2 regions of the Paenibacillus sp. CR_12 genome follow, and region 1 is predicted to be linked to the other one. Evidence: riboswitches for the same ligand, from Rfam matches in the RefSeq annotation. Region 1 holds a riboswitch; the other holds the start of a gene.

Evidence for each region. Region 1 has a riboswitch for cobalamin ahead of RB297_RS29495 (ABC transporter substrate-binding protein). Riboswitches for the same ligand answer to the same signal wherever they lie in the genome.
Region 2: it holds a riboswitch for cobalamin, as region 1 does, so the genes downstream of both, RB297_RS19100 (ribonucleoside-diphosphate reductase subunit alpha) here and RB297_RS29495 (ABC transporter substrate-binding protein) in region 1, are expected to answer to the same signal.

The regions. Positions count from the first base shown of each region.
Region 1 covers NZ_JAVFHO010000013.1:46,880-51,305, reverse strand. The annotation lists gene RB297_RS29510 (adenosylcobinamide amidohydrolase) at 1-73, shown strand, start outside; gene cbiB (adenosylcobinamide-phosphate synthase CbiB) at 70-1,047, shown strand; gene RB297_RS29500 (histidine phosphatase family protein) at 1,038-1,772, shown strand; cobalamin riboswitch at 1,925-2,126, shown strand; gene RB297_RS29495 (ABC transporter substrate-binding protein) at 2,383-3,387, shown strand; gene RB297_RS29490 (FecCD family ABC transporter permease) at 3,384-4,426, shown strand, end outside.
Region 2 covers NZ_JAVFHO010000005.1:63,786-68,211, reverse strand. The annotation lists gene RB297_RS19100 (ribonucleoside-diphosphate reductase subunit alpha) at 1-2,334, opposite strand; cobalamin riboswitch at 2,529-2,763, opposite strand; gene RB297_RS19095 (MTH1187 family thiamine-binding protein) at 3,133-3,438, shown strand; tRNA gene RB297_RS19090 (tRNA-Thr) at 3,547-3,618, shown strand; gene RB297_RS19085 (dihydrofolate reductase family protein) at 3,701-4,258, opposite strand.

The DNA.
Region 1 (4,426 bases):
CGGCATGATCGGACGTCTTGTCTACGACAGCGTCACGGAGAGCATCGCCGCCGAAAGAGAAGATCGGATATGACCGCCGTATGGGTCATATGGGCGGCGGTGGCGCTGGACCTGCTGATCGGAGATCCGAGATGGCTGCCGCATCCCGTCATCGGCATGGGGAAGGCGATCCGCCGGGTCGAAGGATGGATTCGCCAGCGGACGATTTCCGCTCAGGGACTGAAGCGGGCGGGGATATTGCTGCCGGTGATCGTGGCCGGCGGCTCCTTCGTGCTGGCTTGGCTGCTGCTGGAGCTGTGCGCAGCGATTCATCCTTGGCTTGCCTGGGGTGCGGAGATCGTTCTCATTGCGACTACGATTGCGATCAAGGGGCTGCGCGAGGCAGGATTGGAGGTCTACGGCCATCTTCGTTCCGGGAATATCGCCGAGGCCAGGCAAGCGCTAAGCATGGTGGTCGGGAGGGACACCGCTCATCTGGATGAGCCGGAAATTGTGCGGGGGACGGTGGAGACGGTTGCGGAAAATATCGTGGACGCGGTCATCGCTCCGCTGTTTTTTGCCCTGATCGGAGGGGCGCCGCTTGCGTTGGCCTACCGCGCCGTGAATACGCTGGATTCCATGGTCGGTTATAAAAACGAGAAGTACCTGCATTTAGGCTGGGCCTCCGCCCGGCTCGACGATCTCGCCAATTGGATACCGGCACGCCTGACCGCCGGGCTGTTGACCATCGCGGCGGCGATGTTCTCGCTGCAGTGGAAACAAGCGATCAAGATGGTTAATCGAGATGCGCGTAAGCATCCCAGTCCGAACAGCGGCTTCCCGGAATCGGCCGTTGCCGGTGCCCTGGGGATTCGCCTGGGAGGCGAAAATTCGTACCAAGGCGTGATCTCGTTCCGGGCTTACATGGGGGACCCCGACCGACCGCTCGAAGCGGAGGATATCCGGGTGACAAACCGTCTGCTTGTAGGCGTATCGGTTTTGTTTACGATGCTGGGTACCGCGGTGATCGGACTTGCTGCCGCGGCAGGAGGAAGCCTATGGATATGAGGATCAGCCTGCATCTGGTGCGTCACGGCCGCACGTTGTGGAACGAGGAGCGCCGTTATCTCGGCCATGAGGATCAGGGAATTCTGGCTGAGGGAAGGGAACAGCTCCTCCCGCTGCGGGAGGAACTTCGCTGCAGGCATTTTGTCCGGATCTATTGCAGCGATCTCCTCCGCTGCCGGCAGACGCTCAATGTGATTTTATCGGATTCAAAAAGGGGTGCTGTTCCTGATGATGACATATTGGGCCAGTTTATGACGGGCGTACGATATGACCCGCGGCTGCGCGAACTGGATTTCGGGGATTGGGAAGGAAAGACCTACGAGGATTTGAAGACGGATTCCCTCTACCGGCGCTGGATCGATAACCCTGCGGAAGTTACGCCGCCCAGCGGGGAGAGCTGGGAAGCTTTCGGTTCCCGCGTCCAGGCCTTTTTGTCGGGATTGCATTTGGATGTGAAGGAATTATTGCATATGGAGGAAGCTCCGGATCCCCTTTCGCAGGCAGAGGCAGAGGCAGAGGCCAGGCGTGGTGATGATGGCCGAGGAACGCTCGCTGAAGGAGTTGACGTGCTTGTGGTCACCCACGGCGGCGTTATTCGGGAGATGGCAGCGGCTACCGTGCCGGATACGGAATTCTGGGCGACGTCGGTTATGCCGGGCGAGGTTCTCAAGCTGCAGCTGACATGGGACGGAGCGAGCTGGCGGGGCGTACGGTTAAGCGAATAAAACGAAAACGTATGATTTCGGTCGGAATAGGCGATAACGGGCTAAATCGGTGTCATGACGCAATCGAAACGCCCGAAACTTTCAGTTGTAAGGGGATGGTTTATCGCCTATAATCTTGTGCAGAGAAACCATGCTTGGCCTATCATCCATAAATTCATATGATTTGCGAGGGTCCCGGACAGAGGGCGTTATTGTTTTCTGCCGGGTTAATAGGGAAGCCGGTGCAAGTCCGGCACGGTCCCGCCACTGTGAAGCAGGGACTTTTCCATATGCCACTGAGCCTTAGCGCTTGGGAAGGCGGAGAAGTCGTTACAACCTGCAAGTCAGGAGACCTGCCCTCAGCGAATGAAAGACGGTCCTTCGAGGAGAGGATTACGTTTACCGGACGCATGGAGCCATGCGGACGGAAGTTTAAGGCGCCATCGTTGAACGGTTATCCCGGCGTCCTTATGATACAAACGTAATCCCTGAGTCCTTGTCATCGAGGAGTCGGGGATTTTTGCTTCTTAGGGTATGAAGATTGAACGTTTCTTACCAGTTAAGGATCGGTCGAAGGAATTTAGACACGCCTGCGCCAGGTTCTCAATTATGTTTAGGGGGATTCCAAGAGATGAAAGCATTAAACAAAACATGGTCCGTACTTCTGGTAGCCATACTGATGGCCCTGGCCTTGATCGGCTGCGGCGGTGAAGAAGCAGCACCGAAGGATGCGACGCCGCCGGCACAGCAGCAAGAGCAGAATAACGAAGCGCCGGCGGAATCGGCGGAAGAGCTTAAGACCACGTATCCGCTGACCGTCAAGGATACAACGGGCGTGGAAATGACGTTTGAGAAAGCGCCGACCAAGATTGCGTCCCTGACTCCGTCCGAGACGGAAAAACTGTTTGCATTGGGACTGGATGAGGAGATCGTTGGCGTATCCGATAACGACGATTACCCCGAAGCGGCCAAATCCAAGCCTAAACTGGGCGGGTTCCAGGTGAATGAAGAGGCGATCATCGCAGCCGACGCCGATGTGGTATTCGCGGCTTCGATGAATGCCCAGAATGCCGAGAAATTGCGCGAGCTTGGCGTTACGCTGTTCGTCAACGATCCGAAAACCATCGATGCGGTGATGGAGAACATCGAGCTGATCGGTCAAATTACGGACCGTCAAGCCGAGGCGAAAGCGGTCGTCGATCAGATGAAGCAGGAATTGGCTGCCGTTACGGAAGCCGTGAAATCCGTGAAGGATGAAGACAAGAAGAAAGTGTACGTGGAGTTCTCTCCGGGATGGACCGTCGGCAAAGGCGAGTTCATGGATGAGATCATTACCGCAGCTGGCGGCGTCAATGCAGCCGGCGATGCGGAAGGCTGGTTCGAAATCAGCGAGGAGAACATCATCGCCGCGAACCCGGACGTTATTCTGTACACGGACGATGTGGTGGACGAAGCCACCAAGAAAACATTGGATCAGCTGATCAAGGAGCGCGGCGGCTGGGATCAGATCGAAGCCATCAAGAACGATCAGGTCATTTCCGTGGATGCCAATCTGCTCAGCCGTCCGGGCCCGCGCGTGACGCAAGGACTGATGGAAGTGGCGAAGGCCGTTTATCCGGAATTGATGAATCCATGAGTAAAAAACTTGCAGGATTCGGTGCGGCCGGCCTGATCCTTTTACTGCTGACCTTGGTTGTCAGTCTCGGAATCGGCTCCGTTCACCTGCCTGTGAGAGAGATTGGAGCGATGCTGCTGCACCGGCTGCCGGGAATCGGCGATTCCATCGTTCCAGGCTGGGAAGCTTCCTCCGAGCAAATCCTGATGAAGGTGAGATTGCCGCGGATCCTGCTCGGGATGCTTGTTGGAGCCTCCCTGGCGGTGGCCGGGGCCGCCTTTCAAGGCGTGCTTCGCAATCCGCTGGCGGATCCGTTTACGCTCGGTGTGTCCTCGGGTGCTGCGCTTGGCGCGGCATCCCTGATTTTTTTCGGAATGGAATATTCCTTTGCCGGAGGTTATACACTGCCGGTTGTAGCGTTTCTGACCGGAGCAGGCACCCTATGGGCCGTTTTGCTGCTGGCAAGGGATCAAGGAAAACTGCCGATCCATGGGCTCATCCTGTCCGGGGTGGTGATGCAGTCGTTTCTGGGCGCCGTCGTTTCGTTTCTGACGGTGATGTCCAAAGATACGGTGAACCAAATCCTGTACTGGACGATGGGAAGCCTGAGCATGCGCGGATGGTCGTATACGGCCATCCTTTTCCCGTATTTTGCAGCGGGTTTCGTATATCTATGGAGCAGGTCGCGGGCGCTTAACATTTTGTCGCTCGGGGAACGGCAGGCCGCTCATATGGGATTGAATGTCGATCGTCTGAAGACCAGCGTGCTGATCGTCGCTACCCTGCTTGCCGCGGCAGCCGTATCGGTTTCCGGCGTGATCGGGTTCGTCGGGCTTGTAGTACCGCATATGATTCGGCTGATCACCGGCTCCGATTACCGCGTGATTGTTCCCCTGTCGGCGCTGGGCGGCGCGATTTTCATGGTTTGGTGCGATACGGCAGCACGCTCCGTCTTGGCGCCGACGGAAATCCCGCTCGGGGTGGTCACGGCATTCATAGGCGCTCCGTTCTTTGCTTATCTGCTGTACCGGAACAAAAAACGGCGCAGGGAGGGGTTATC
Region 2 (4,426 bases), on a different contig from region 1:
TTAGCTTGCGCACGACTCACACTCTTCAATCGTCAGCGCGCGGCTGCGTACATAGTACGTGGATTTGATGCCGGCTTTCCAGGCATGCAGATGCAGCTCCAGGAATTCCGAAGCCCGGATATCAGGGCGGACGTACAGGTTAAAGCTTTGCGCTTGGTCAACGTGACGCTGACGGGCGGCAGCCATTTTGATGGACCAATGCTGGTCGATCAAGAAAGCCGTTTTATAGTACCAGATCGTTTTCTCGGACAGATCCGGAGCAGGGTTCGCCACTTTATAAGTGGTTTTTTCTTCATAAGACAGAAGTTCGTACAATGGATCGATGCTCGCCGTGGAGCCCGCGATGATCGAGGTGGAGCCGTTCGGCGCGATGGCAAACAGCCATGCGTTACGAACGCCGTTCGCTTGCACTTCCTGCTGCAATTCACGCCACTGTTCGGTGGTCACGAACTTGCCTTCATGCTCGCCGTCGGTATAACCGCGGAACGTGAAGTACTCGCCGCTCTCCCAGTCGGAGCCTTTGAATTTCGGGTAGTGGCCTTTTTCCTTGGCCAACTCCATGCTGGATTTGACGAGCAGGTAGTTGATGTGTTCGTACAGATTGTCATTATAGGCAACGGCTTCGTCGGATTCCCAGCGGATGCCTTCCAGCGCCAGCAAGTGGTGCAGACCGAAGGTGCCGAGACCGACCGCGCGATATTGGCTGTTGGTGTATTGAGCTTGCAGAACTTCAATATTGTTAATGTCGATGACGTTATCCAGCATGCGAACCTGGATCGGAACGAGACGCTCCAGCACACCGGCAGGTACGGCACGGGCCAAGTGGATGGAGTTCAGGTTGCAGACAACGAAATCGCCAGGGATTTTGGAAATTACGATCCGGGTTTGGCCGTCTTTCGTAACCAGCTCCTCTTGCTCAACGACCGTCGGAGATTGGTTCTGCATGATCTCCGTGCACAGGTTGGAAGAGTAGATCATGCCATGAGCCGAGTTCGGGTTTGCACGGTTGACCGTGTCGCGGTAGAACATGTACGGCGTACCCGTTTCAAGCTGGGATTTCATGATGCGCTTCATAATGTCGATGGCTTGTACGGTAATGCGCGGCAGCAGCGGGTTCGCTACGGCTTCCGCGTATTTTTGGCGGAATTCGCCTTCGCCTTGAGTATGGTCATAGAAGTCCTCCAGACCTAGCGGACGGCCGTTCTCGTCTTTCCAGCCCATGATTTTCTTCACTTCATGCGGACAGAACAGGCTCCACTCTTCACGAGCTTCGACAGCCTCCATGAACAGGTCGGGCAGGCATACGCCATGGAACACGTCATGCGCTCTCATGCGCTCGTCGCCGTTGTTCAGCTTCAGATCCAGGAAGGACAGGATGTCTTTGTGGAACACGTCCAAGTACACCGCGATGGCGCCTTTACGGGTTCCCAATTGGTCCACGCTAACAGCGGTGTTGTTCAGCTGGCGAATCCAAGGGATAACGCCGGAGCTGGTGTTCTTGTGTCCGCGGATATCGGAGCCGCGTGCGCGGACTTTGCCGAGGTACACCCCGATGCCGCCGCCCATTTTGCTGAGACGGGCGATGTCCGTATTGGAATCGAAGATTCCTTCCAGGGAGTCGTCCACGGTATCGATGAAGCAGCTGGACAGCTGGCCGGCTACTTTTTTACCTGCATTGGACATGGTCGGCGTAGCCGCCGTCATGTACAGGTTACTCATGGCCCAGTAGGCTTCCTTGACAAGGTCAAGACGCTTGTCGGCAGGCTCGTTATGCATGAGGAACATCGCGATGACCATGTAGCGTTCTTGCGGAAGTTCCATGACGCGACCGTCAAAGTCGTTTGCCAGGTAACGCTCAGCCAGCGTCAACAGACCGATGTAGTCAAACAGCAGATCGCGGCTTGGATCGATGCATTCGCCGAGTTCTTCGATTTGTTCTTTGGTGTAGCTGGTCAGAAGGTCCTCGCGATAGATGCCTTTTTGCACAAGCTCCGTAATGAGCGGGTAGAAGGCACCGTATGGTTCTTCCGGGTATGCTTTGTATCGGCGGTTGGTAGCCGCTTTTTTATATAAAGAGGTCAGAAACGAACGCGCAGCTGCAAACTTCCAATTCGGCTCCTCTTTGGTTACAAGCTCAAGGGCGGACATCGTGAAGGCGCTGCTGATTTCTTCGCCGGTAACCTGCTCACCGCGCAATTTGGCATTGACGCCGCGAAGCAGACGCTCCTTATCGAGCATGTCCAATCCTTTCAGAGTCCGGTCGGCATAGACGGAGAGGCGAATTTCATCAAAGGCGAGCTGACGGTTGTTCGGTTTAACTACGAGCTGGGGCATGAATAAATTCCTCGCTTTCTTCGGGGGAAATATGAAAAAGGACATCAAAAAAACATTTTCTAAAACCCGCGGGCAGGCTTGAAAATGTCCGTGCGCTGTGATTCGGAAATGACGTTTGACATAAGCCCTTGAACGGGCATGATGTTATGTACAGACGCAAGTTTAACGAACACTTACCTAAAGCCCCGTAGGTTGGTGTCTGCTGCATATAGGCAGGTCTCTGACTCGGGCTTCTGCCTCACGACGGTGCCTCCCGAAAACCTTGATCCGATTCTTCGGCGGCTATGCCGTATGAGGATGGCTGAAAAATAATGATGAACAGCGTAAGAGCCCTTACAGTGGCGGGACCGTGATGGATTTACACCATGCTTCCCTATTAAGCCGGACTGCCTTATGGGTTGATCCGGCACCTATATACACTATATTTGGTTGTTGTTAATCTAATTTAACCCAATATATTGTGTTTGTAAACCATATTCTTAAAATTGAACGCAAAAAGAATTATAGCAAACGAGCGGTCATTGTGCCAGTTAAGAAACTGTCAAAAGGCGATAAGATTTCCTGGATTGTGACCAAATGCGACCTTTTCTGCGCAGATACCGCGTATATTCTCGTTTTGACAAAATAGGATATTACCGTATGGATGAGGCGGGAAGGATACACTATATCTTGTGTGAAGCTAAAATTGAAGGGCTTTGATATGGCGGACCGAAATTGGTATGATATCCGTATCCGGAATTGGAATTGGAGAATGGAAGAGCATCGCATGATTGAGATATGACGAGGGAGGTTGTTCAGATGGCAATAGCAGAGGTAACGGTGATTCCGATCGGAACCGCAACCACGAGTTTAAGCGCTTATGTCGCCGAGATGCAGCGAATATTGAAACAGCAGGAAGGGATTTCCTATGAGCTGACATCGATGAGCACGATCATCGAGGGAGAGCTTAACATGATCTGGCGGGCGATTGAGGCTTTGCATGAAGCGCCTTTTCTGTCCGGGGCAAAGCGCGTATCGACTTCCGTTAAAATTGACGACCGCAGGGATCAGGTCTCCTCGAGCAAACAGAAGATTCAATCCGTGCAGGAGAAATTAGGCGGGTAATGCCGCCAAATTCGGTGGATATTCCCGTTAGAATAGGGCTTGCATTTTGCTGCCGAAGTATTATAATAATTTTTGTTGTTTCGTGAGGAATGTCATCGAACCACATGTGCTGGTGTAGCTCAGGGGTAGAGCAACGCACTCGTAATGCGTAGGTCGGGGGTTCAATTCCCTTCACCAGCATCTTCATAAAGTCAATAACGGCGCGGTTTTCCGTCATTCGGGAACCGGGCCGTTATTTGTACGTGTTAGCGAATGCGCAATATTATTCGTTCCCATCAAAATGATAAATTAGTTGCACAACGCCTGAGGAGAACGTTCTTGTATTCACCATTTTTAAATTCAACCTCTGTTTTATATCCACAAACAGCGGTTTTCCTTCTCCCAAAACGACAGGGTGAACGGATAATCGATATTCATCAACAAGTCCCAAATTGATAAAAGTCGTAATAAGACTTGCCCCTCCGTACAGCCAGATGTCTTTCCCAGGCTTATTCTTTAATTTATTTACTTCTTCAAGAATGCGATCATTTATGAATATTGCTTTATGATCAGTCCCCTTTTGCGTCCTGGAAAACACATACTTTTCTTTACTATGGACCAATTCCCAAAACTCTTTTTCAGAATCCGCATGTCCAATTTCCGGAGTGAATTGTCCCCATAAATCATAGCTTTTTCTTCCATACAAAATGGTATCGATTTGATTTAAAAAATGATTAAACCCCATTTCAGAGTCCATAATGCACCAATCAACTTCACCATGTTTTCCTTCAATAAAACCATCCAAAGTAACCGCTAAATCTAAAATTATTCTTCGTGCCATGATTTATTGCTCCTTTCGTTACGTTAATCTACCATCCAGTATAGACCTCAAATACGTCACCTTATGTCATAAAACGCTAACCTCGTTAAAATGATTTTATGTAAATTGAAGTCGTTCCCTCCTGGAGCGGCTTTTTTTATTTCTTCGAAGGAGCGTGATATGATATGA